3 regions of the Pseudoalteromonas rubra genome follow, and region 3 is predicted to be linked to each of the others. Evidence: predicted binding sites of a transcription regulator. Region 3 holds the regulator's gene; each other region holds the start of a gene.
The links. The regulator MetJ, encoded in region 3, represses methionine synthesis genes. The targets are predictions, from matches to a motif close to TAGACGTCTAGACGTCTA.

Region 1: the regulator MetJ is predicted to act here: its motif matches at 1,085-1,102, upstream of metK (methionine adenosyltransferase).
Region 2: the regulator MetJ is predicted to act here: its motif matches at 1,541-1,558, upstream of AT705_RS09285 (methylenetetrahydrofolate reductase).

The regions. Positions count from the first base shown of each region.
Region 1 is NZ_CP013611.1:1,539,727-1,542,999, forward strand. It holds gene tkt (transketolase) at 1-841, opposite strand, end outside; gene metK (methionine adenosyltransferase) at 1,203-2,354, shown strand; gene AT705_RS06815 (HDOD domain-containing protein) at 2,418-3,269, opposite strand.
Region 2 is NZ_CP013611.1:2,104,379-2,107,651, reverse strand. It holds gene gpsA (NAD(P)H-dependent glycerol-3-phosphate dehydrogenase) at 1-478, shown strand, start outside; gene AT705_RS09285 (methylenetetrahydrofolate reductase) at 540-1,496, opposite strand; gene AT705_RS09280 (M16 family metallopeptidase) at 1,798-3,273, shown strand, end outside.
Region 3 is NZ_CP013611.1:3,008,192-3,011,464, reverse strand. It holds gene metB (cystathionine gamma-synthase) at 1-1,208, opposite strand, end outside; gene metJ (met regulon transcriptional regulator MetJ) at 1,509-1,829, shown strand; gene AT705_RS13015 (malic enzyme-like NAD(P)-binding protein) at 1,902-3,143, opposite strand.

The DNA of each region.
Region 1 (3,273 bases), 1.5 Mb from region 3:
GCTCCCAGCCCAGGAATTCGCGAGCCGCTTTAATCTCGTCATCCCCCAGAGGTGCACCGTGACAATCATGGCTACCCGACTTGTTTGGTGAGCCGTAACCAATGACTGTCTTGCAGCAGATCAGGGTTGGCTTATCTGATTCAGCGCGCGCCGCTTCAATAGCAGCCGTGATCGCCTCACTGTCATGACCGTCTACATCTGCAATCACATGCCAGCCATATGCTTCGAAACGCTTTGGTGTATCGTCGCTAAACCAGCCTTCCACTTCACCGTCAATAGAGATGCCGTTGTCATCCCAAAATGCGATGAGCTTGCCCAGGCCCAGAGTACCAGCCAAAGAACACGCCTCGTGCGAAATACCTTCCATCAAACAGCCATCGCCCAAAAAGGCATACGTGTAGTGATTCACGATGTCGTATTCATCACGGTTAAACTGTGCTGCCAGTGCTTTTTCGGCAATCGCCATACCTACCGCATTGGTGATACCCTGGCCCAGTGGTCCAGTCGTGGTTTCGATACCTGGAGCATAACCATACTCAGGGTGGCCTGGAGTTTTGGAATGCATTTGGCGGAAGTTTTTCAGTTCATCGATCGACAGATCATAACCAGACAAATGCAACAGAGAATAAATGAGCATGGAGCCATGGCCATTTGATAATACAAAGCGGTCACGATCGACCCAATCTGGGTTATTTGGGTTGTGCTTTAAATAATCGCGCCACAATACCTCTGCGATATCGGCCATACCCATAGGGGCACCCGGGTGACCGGATTTGGCCTTTTGAACTGCGTCCATGGACAGAACGCGTATGGCATTTGCAAGTTCTTTGCGAGATGGCATGAAGTCTCCTACTTTTTTTGTCATTTGAGTGGCAAATCTGTACCTAATATACCCGTGTGGCGACGTTGTCACGTTTACCTTAATATGTGGCAATTCAATGCATGACACGCCGAAATGCAGGTAACTCGATTAGAAAATTGGTCCCCATTCTTACCTATTAGGGTAACCACTGCAATTAAAAATCAATGAAATCTTAGCGTCATTGGGGACTTTTTTACTGCGTTTTTCGCAAAGGTTTAAAATTAGACGTCTAGGCGTAAAAAAGCTATGCAGCCGAGCGGGTTTTCGATAATATGTCGCTCTGATTTTTTCGCGCTATTCCTGTTGTTTGTGAAGCGCAATATTTGTGAGCATAAATACAATGGCAAAACATTTATTTACTTCTGAATCTGTTTCTGAGGGTCATCCGGATAAAATCGCCGATCAGATCTCTGATGCGGTACTAGATGCTATCCTTGAGCAAGATCCAAAAGCACGTGTTGCGTGTGAAACTTACGTAAAAACCGGCATGGTGATGGTCGGTGGTGAAATCACCACTAGCGCCTGGGTTGATATTGAAGAATTAACGCGTAAAACGGTACGCGAAATTGGCTACACTCATTCAGATATGGGTTTTGACGCCGACTCGTGTGCAATTCTGAACACCATTGGTAAACAATCACCAGACATCAACCAGGGTGTTGACCGTACTCGTCCTGAAGAGCAAGGTGCGGGTGACCAGGGTCTAATGTTTGGTTATGCCTGTAACGAAACTGACGTATTAATGCCGGCACCAATCACTTACTCACACCGTCTGGTTCAACGTCAGGCACAGGTGCGTAAAGATGGTACTCTGCCTTGGTTGCGTCCAGACGCTAAATCACAGGTAACATTTGCCTATGAAAACGGCAAAGCAGTGGGCATTGACGCGGTTGTTCTGTCAACGCAGCACTGTGATTCAGTTTCTCAGGATGATCTGGTTGAAGCGGTGATGGAAACCATCATCAAGCCAGTACTACCCGCTGAGCTTATCACTGAAGCAACTAAGTTCTTCATCAACCCAACTGGCCGTTTCGTTATCGGTGGTCCAATGGGTGACTGTGGTCTGACTGGTCGTAAAATCATCGTAGATACATACGGTGGTATGGCACGTCACGGTGGTGGTGCATTCTCAGGTAAAGATCCATCAAAAGTTGACCGTTCAGCCGCTTACGCAGCACGTTATGTTGCTAAGAACATTGTCGCAGCAGGCCTTGCGGACAAATGTGAAATCCAGGTGTCTTACGCAATTGGTGTTGCTGAGCCAACGTCTATCAGTGTTGAAACCTTCGGCACAGGTAAACTAGAAGAAGCACGTCTGATCGAATTGATCCGCGATCACTTCGACCTGCGCCCTTATGGCCTGATCACTATGCTGGACCTTGAACGTCCAATCTATCAGCCAACTGCGGCATACGGTCACTTCGGCCGTAATGAATTCCCGTGGGAAGCAACAGACAAAGCAGAAGCGCTTAAAGCAGCTGCTGGTCTATAATTGTAAACTCAGATTTACAGATAAGGCGCCTTAGGGCGCCTTTTGTTTTGCAATTCGAAATAATTAATTCCCAGAAATCAGAAACTCTTCAATATCTTCTTTAATATCCACATAATCATCATCATGAATATTTAAGACAATCATTATTTTATCTTTAAATGCATGCCAGTCGGCACAATTGCGAAAATACTTACCTTCGAACGCGAGGTTTTCTGCCAGTTTAAGAATAGCAAAGGCCTGTTGTTCGCTCTCATCACGCGCTTCTTCCAGGTACTGCGGATCATGATGGCGTAAGATAATCTGACACATGGATTTGGGAATATTCCAGGAGCTCGCAAGATAGTAACCCACCACTGCGTGATTGGTCGGATACAGCTCCTCCTCATAGTGCGCCAGAGTATATTCGGGCCGCTGAATGGCGCGTGTCATAACCTCTTTGTAGTTGTCATAACGCATCGCCATGGCCGGTATTCCGGCATCATGAAACAAACCTAGCAACTGCAAGTTCTCAATAGGGACGTTCGCGCGCACCCGTTTACCAATTAGCATGGCTATCTGAGAAATATCAATGGCATTGTCCCAGAAGCGCTCTAAGGAAATACAGCAAAGACTCTGATCGAACGCTTCTTTCAATAAGTACCCGGTAACAATCTGTGTGATGCTATTGAGCCCCAGAAACATCACCGCCTGTTTAATGTCAGACACCGTCCTGGACATCCCATAGGCCGGAGAATTAATCACTTTTAGCACCGCGGCCGATGTTGCGACATCTTGTGAAATGATGTCCGCAACGCGATTTAACTCAGGCTCTTCACTATTGAGTTCATTCTGAATGTGTTCCAGAACCTCAGGCTTTGCAGGCAGATTAAAACCGGAGCGTAACTCCGCCAGCGTTTTTTCATCGATATTAAGCATAACA
Region 2 (3,273 bases), 900 kb from region 3:
CCGGGTGTATAGCAATGACGACTTTATCGGTATCCAGTTAGGCGGCGCAGTGAAAAACGTCATCGCCATTGGTGCGGGTATGTCAGATGGTTTTGGCTTTGGTGCCAATGCCAGAACAGCCTTTATCACCCGTGGTCTGGCAGAACTTTGCCGGTTGGGGCTCTCGCTGGGTGCTCGCTCTGAAACCTTTATGGGGATGGCGGGACTGGGCGATCTGATCCTGACTTGTACTGACAACCAATCTCGTAACCGACGTTTTGGTCTGGCTCTGGGTCAGGGTAAAAACGTTGAAGAGGCCATGCAGAGCATTGGCCAGGTGGTTGAAGGATATCGCAACACCAAAGAAGTGTACTTGCTGGCAAAACGTACTGGCATTGAAATGCCTATCACGGAGCAGATCTATCAGGTGCTGTATCAACAAAAAGACGTCAAAGAAGCGGCTATGGCACTGCTTGGCAGAGAGCAAAAGTCCGAATAACCTGATGTCTGAAAATAAAAAACCGAGCCAGTGTGCTCGGTTTTTTATTGGTTCCGAATTACTAAGCGATCTGCTTTTCCGCCAGCGTCAACTCCATGGTCGCTTTGAGCAGGCGATAGAGGTTGATAGACGCATCGATCTCTTCTTTGCGGTTAGTCAGGCTTTCTATATTCAGTCCCAGCGGAACATCCAGATGAGCACAACTACGCAGAATTGAATCCAAATTCTCACGACAAATGCGGATCGATTCACTCAGGGTGTTGTCTGCATCCAGCATGCGCCATTTGGTTGCTTCAGGCACAGAAATGCCCAGCCATTCCATAAATTGCAAGGTTTTCTCACCGCCGCACGGGGTGAAAGTCAGGATCAGCCGCTTAGGTGCAATGCCTTGTTGTTTGCAGGTGCGCGCATAGCTGGTGATCAAGTCTATGGTGGCTTGTGCATCATAGACGGCCTGAGAAATAAAGAACTCGCAGCCCTGGGTGGTTTTTTCAATCAGTCGCTCGTGTTCATTACGTTTGGATGCATGACGTTCAGCAATAGTTACGCCACCGAGGAAAAAGTTTTCTTCGTGCTGGGCCAGCGCCTGATACGCCTCTGGCAGTGGTAAATTGATTTTACCTTGCGAAGACGGCGAGCCAACCAGCACTAAATTATTCAGACCAAACTCTTGTTTGGTGGTGCTGAGCCACTGCTTAAATTCAGCGCTGTTGCGTTGAGCTACACTTTTATAGGTGATCACGTCCAGCTTAGACAAAGACTTGACCAGGCGGCTGTACTCACAGGGATCAACCGTTTCTTTAAACGGAAAAGGGCGGGGCACATTGGTGCGACTACTTTCGTCCTGAATGTCGTAAACGATAACGCCGTCGTATTCAATTTCGTGCAGACGGTCGAGCAGCTTAGTGGCAATACGCTCAACTTTGTCTCGCTCCGTACCGGATTTGGGCGGAGTCGTACCAATCAAATATACCCCTTGGTTCGGGTCTAAGATTTTCTCTTGTAGTGATAACGCCATGATCTTGGCTCCGGCAAAAATTCAGTTTCTGGGATCTAATATAGCAGCCATTTAGACGTCTAGATAGATTTTTTTCTTGAAACAAATTCAATACCCATGAAATTCTTTCATATGATTTTGCGGCTTTGGAGCAAGCCGTTGTTTTGCCGGTAGCTTTGTTCGGGCCAATGCAGTTCATATTTTTTTACATAAAATGAGCGCGTAAAGATGAATTCAAACGGGATTGCGGCATAATTGGGAACGATGTGCCTCACTTGCGCGAGGCCAAAAATAATAATCACTACAGATTTAAGGGAAGCATATGAAATTTAAACTACTGGCGACCAGCCTGGCGGTGTCACTGGCACTGACTGGGTGCGTAACCTCTCAGCAATCGACTGAGCAGACGCCAGGCCAAGTTCAGGCCCAGGCAAGTAAAAAGGTGTTTGCGCAGGACTATGTCCTGGAAGAGTTAGATAATGGCCTGCGCGTCATGGTGGTGAAAACCGATTATCCCGATGTTGTCTCGTTACAGATCCCCGTGTCTGTTGGTTCGCGTAATGAAGTTGAACCGGGTCGCACCGGATTTGCGCACTTTTTTGAGCACATGATGTTTAAGGGCTCAGAGAGATTCCCCCAAGATGTGTATGCCGATATCCTGAAAAACTCAGGAGTTGATAACCGCGCTTATACCACCAATGATTATACTAACTACCATCTGAACTTCTCTAAAGAGCACCTGGATAAGGTCTTAGAGATCAAAGCGGATATCTTTCAGAACCTGAGCTACAGCGAGTCTCAGTTCCGCACAGAAGCCTTAACGGTAAAGGGTGAATACCTGAAGAACAACGCCAGTCCTATTCGTAAGCTGTTAAGTGCTGTGCGTAAAGAAGCCTTTGATAAACATACCTATAAGCACACCACGATGGGCTTCTTCGAAGATATCGAAGCCATGCCAGATCAGATGGCGTATGGCCAGGTTTTCTTTGAGCGCTTTTATAAGCCGGAATATGTCTCGATTGTGATTGTCGGCGACGTGGATCCGCAGGAAACTATGAAGATGGTTAAAAAACACTGGGGTGGCTGGCAGCGCGGTAATTACATTGCTGAGATTCCGGTTGAGCCAAAGCAGCAGCAAGCCAGATACGTGCATGAGCATTATGACGGCCTGCCTGGTCATTGGCTATTGGTTTCTTATAAAGGCACAGCGTGGGAGCCACAGAAAAAAGATCGTGCGGCACTGGATCTGATCTCACAACTGTATTTCTCTGAAAACTCAGAGCTGTATCAAGAGCTGGTAGTCGATAAGCAAATTGCCAGTCAGATGTTTACCTACAATGCTGAGACCAAAGATCCGGGCCTGCTGCATGTTTTTGTGAAGGTAAATGAAGAAAGTGACCTGGCCGTAGTGCGTGATGCCATCAACCGCACTTATGCGACTGCGCGCACTGAGCTGGTCGACAGCGACAAACTGGCAGCACTTAAATCTAACCTTAAATACAACTTTGCGAACGGGCTGGACTCATCGCAGGCGATTGCCAGCATGCTGGCGGAGTACATGCATTTTGAGCGCGATCCGGAAGTGATCAACACGTTGTATGCGACCAGTGATTCAGTGAGCGCCGAAGATATTCGCGATGTAGCCAACCGCTATTTTGTTGACAGCGGTCGTACCATAGTGACTATGTCTGATCTGACGGAAGTGGCGGGGTTTGATAAAGAAGTTGAACTGGATAACTTGGTTGCACAACTTAGCCAGCCAAAACAGCAGTATTTCTCTGTACTGGATAACACCAAT
Region 3 (3,273 bases):
TGTGCTGGCGAGAGCTTAAATGCTTTCGCATTGTCACTGGAGTTGCCTTGCGCGGCCTTCACCGCAGCAAATGCCTGCTCAAAGTCTGCTAATAAATCGTCGATTTCCTCAATCCCCACCGAAATGCGGATCAGTGTGTCACCAACACCCGCCTCAAGCCGTGCAGCCGGATCCATGCCCGCATGTGTCATGGTTGCCGGGTGACAGATCAAACTTTCAACGCCCCCCAGGGATTCTGCCAAGGAGAATTGCTTCACACTGGTCAGGAACTTAGCGGCGTCCGCCAGTTCCCCTTTAATATCAAAACTCACCATGCCGCCGAAACCTTGCTGCTGCTGTTTCGCCAGTGCGTGCTGAGGGTGGCTTTCCAGCCCGGGATAATAAACCTGGCTAACAAACTCTGATTGCTCAAGGTAACGTGCAATCGCCAGCGCATTTTCCTGATGCTGTTTAAGGCGAACATTGAGTGTACGTAAACCACGTAAAGTCAGGTAACTGTCAAACGGCGCACCGGTGATGCCGATATTGTTGGCCCACCAGGCCAGTTCATCACCCAGCTCCTCGGTTTTGGCAATCACAGCTCCACCCACAACATCAGAGTGACCATTGATATACTTAGTGGTGGAATGCACCACTATATCGACCCCAAATGCGATGGGGTTTTGCAGTGCCGGCGACAAGAAAGTGTTATCAGCGGCAACCAGCGCACCGCACTGCGCGGCGACATCCACAACAGCCTGGATATCGGTTAAGCGTAAAATGGGGTTACTTGGTGTTTCAATCCAGACCAGTTTAGGTTTAATGGCCAGAATTTCCTGCAAACTGTCACTGCGTGTCAGATCCAGTACTTTTACCCTGAGCAAACCGCGCTTTTCCAGCGAGGTAAACAAGCGATAACTGCCCCCATAACAGTCGTGTGGGATCACTAAGGTATCATCAGCATTCAATAACTGAGTCACCAGGTGAACCGCGGCCATACCCGTTGCGGTAATGATCCCCTTAGCGCCACCTTCCAGCTCCGCCAGTGTTTGCGCAAGAATATCGCGATTCGGGTTACCACTGCGGCCATAATCGTAATCGCGCTTTTTATCAAAATCCGCGAAAGAATAGGTGGTCGACAGATAAAGCGGCGGCACCACTGCACCATGATGCTTGTCAGCATCTATGCCTGTACGTACCGCTATGGTTGACTTGTTGCTTTGGCTCATAGGTCACCTGGATGAATTAGATGTTTAGACGTCTAAAAGGTTAGATGAACAAAAGTTAGAAGTCAAAACATTTATACCGCTAAATGGCTAAATAACTAGTATTTGACTATCTTTTTTAAACCGATAAAATTTCGCCACTCAACGCGAACTCTATGCTAATAAGACTGAGTATTTGAGCTTAAACTATGGCAAATGACGTGCAACATTGCCAACAGAGAGCCTACGTGTCACGGTTGGATCCATACACAGTACACAGCCTTATTCGCATTGCATCTACAACACTGAGGCAAGTACATCACTATGGCTAAATGGAACGGTGAATATATTCACCCTTATGCAGAACACGGTAAGAAATCAGAACAGGTAAAAAAGATTACTGTTTCTATCCCGCTCAACGTACTGAAAGTGCTGACCGATGAGCGCACCCGTCGCCAGGTCAACAACCTGCGTCACGCGACGAACAGTGAGTTACTGTGTGAGGCATTTCTGCATGCCTTTACCGGCCAGCCACTCCCTGGTGACGAAGATCTGCGCAAAGACAACCCGGAAAAAATCCCGGCAGAAGTCCGTCAGATCATGACGGAAATGGGTCTGGAGATCCCAGAGATAAATGAAGAATAATCTTTACAGCGCCAGTGAAAAACAGCAATAAAAAAAGCCTCACATTGTGAGGCTTTTTTTGCTCAGGTTGGCTTATGCCATGTAGTTTTCTGGCATCTCAATTTGCGCAACACCCGACTCTACCGCAGCCTCGGCAACGGCTCTGGCGATACGTGGCAACAAACGCGGGTCCATCGGCTTAGGGATGATGTAATGTTCACCAAACTCCAGGCTATTCACATCCGCTGCTTTGAGTACTTCAGCAGGCACCGGTTCTTTGGCAATGCTGCGGATTGCTTCTACCGCTGCAATCTTCATTTCATCGTTAATGGCCGTGGCACGCACGTCCAGCGCACCCCGGAAGATAAACGGGAAGCACAGTACATTGTTCACTTGGTTAGGGTAATCAGAGCGACCCGTTGCCATGATCAGATCATCACGCGCGCCATGCGCCACTTCTGGGCTGATCTCAGGGTCCGGGTTAGAACAGGCAAATACCACTGGCTTATCAGCCATTAATTTCAGATCTTCCGGTGACAACAGATCCGGACCAGAGACACCCACAAACACGTCGGCATCTTCGATCACGTCCTGTAACGTGCGCTTGTCCGTGTTATTGGCAAACAACTTCTTGTATTCGTTGAGATCATCACGGCGAGTGTGAATAACCCCTTTGCGGTCAAGCATATAAATGTGTTCACGCTGTGCGCCACACTTAATTAAAAGCTCCATACACGCGATGGCAGCGGCACCCGCTCCCAGACAAACCATAATGGCGTCATGAATGTTCTTACCCTGGATCTCCAGCGCGTTCAACATACCCGCAGCAGTGACAATCGCGGTGCCGTGCTGATCATCATGAAATACCGGCACATCACATCGCTCGATCAGCGCACGCTCAATCTCAAAACACTCAGGTGCTTTGATGTCTTCCAGATTAATACCGCCAAAGGTATCGGCAATGTTTGCAACTGTATTGATAAAGTCTTCAGTGGTACGGTGCTTAACTTCAATATCAATTGAATCCAGGCCAGCAAAGCGCTTAAATAGCAAGGCTTTACCTTCCATCACTGGTTTGGAAGCCAACGGACCCAGGTTGCCTAATCCCAAAATAGCAGTGCCATTACTGATCACAGCCACCATGTTACCTTTGCCTGTGTAACGGTATGCATTGCTGGGATCGGCTGCGATTTCACGAACCGGCTCCGCAACACCTGGGCTGTATGCCAGGGCTAAGTCTTTGACGGTTTCTGCAGGCTTGGTCAACTCTACGCTGATTTTTCCTGGAACGGGGTGGGCATGGTAATGTAACGCTTGTTCACGAAAGTCTGACATGACGCGATTTTTTCCTACGAAGAAGTTGAAAGTGAGAGTGAGATAAAAATTCGCTAACTGTGTTAAACCATACCTTTTTTAAAAATTAATTCAAGCCATATCAGGTCTATCCTGTTAAAGCAAAGATAGT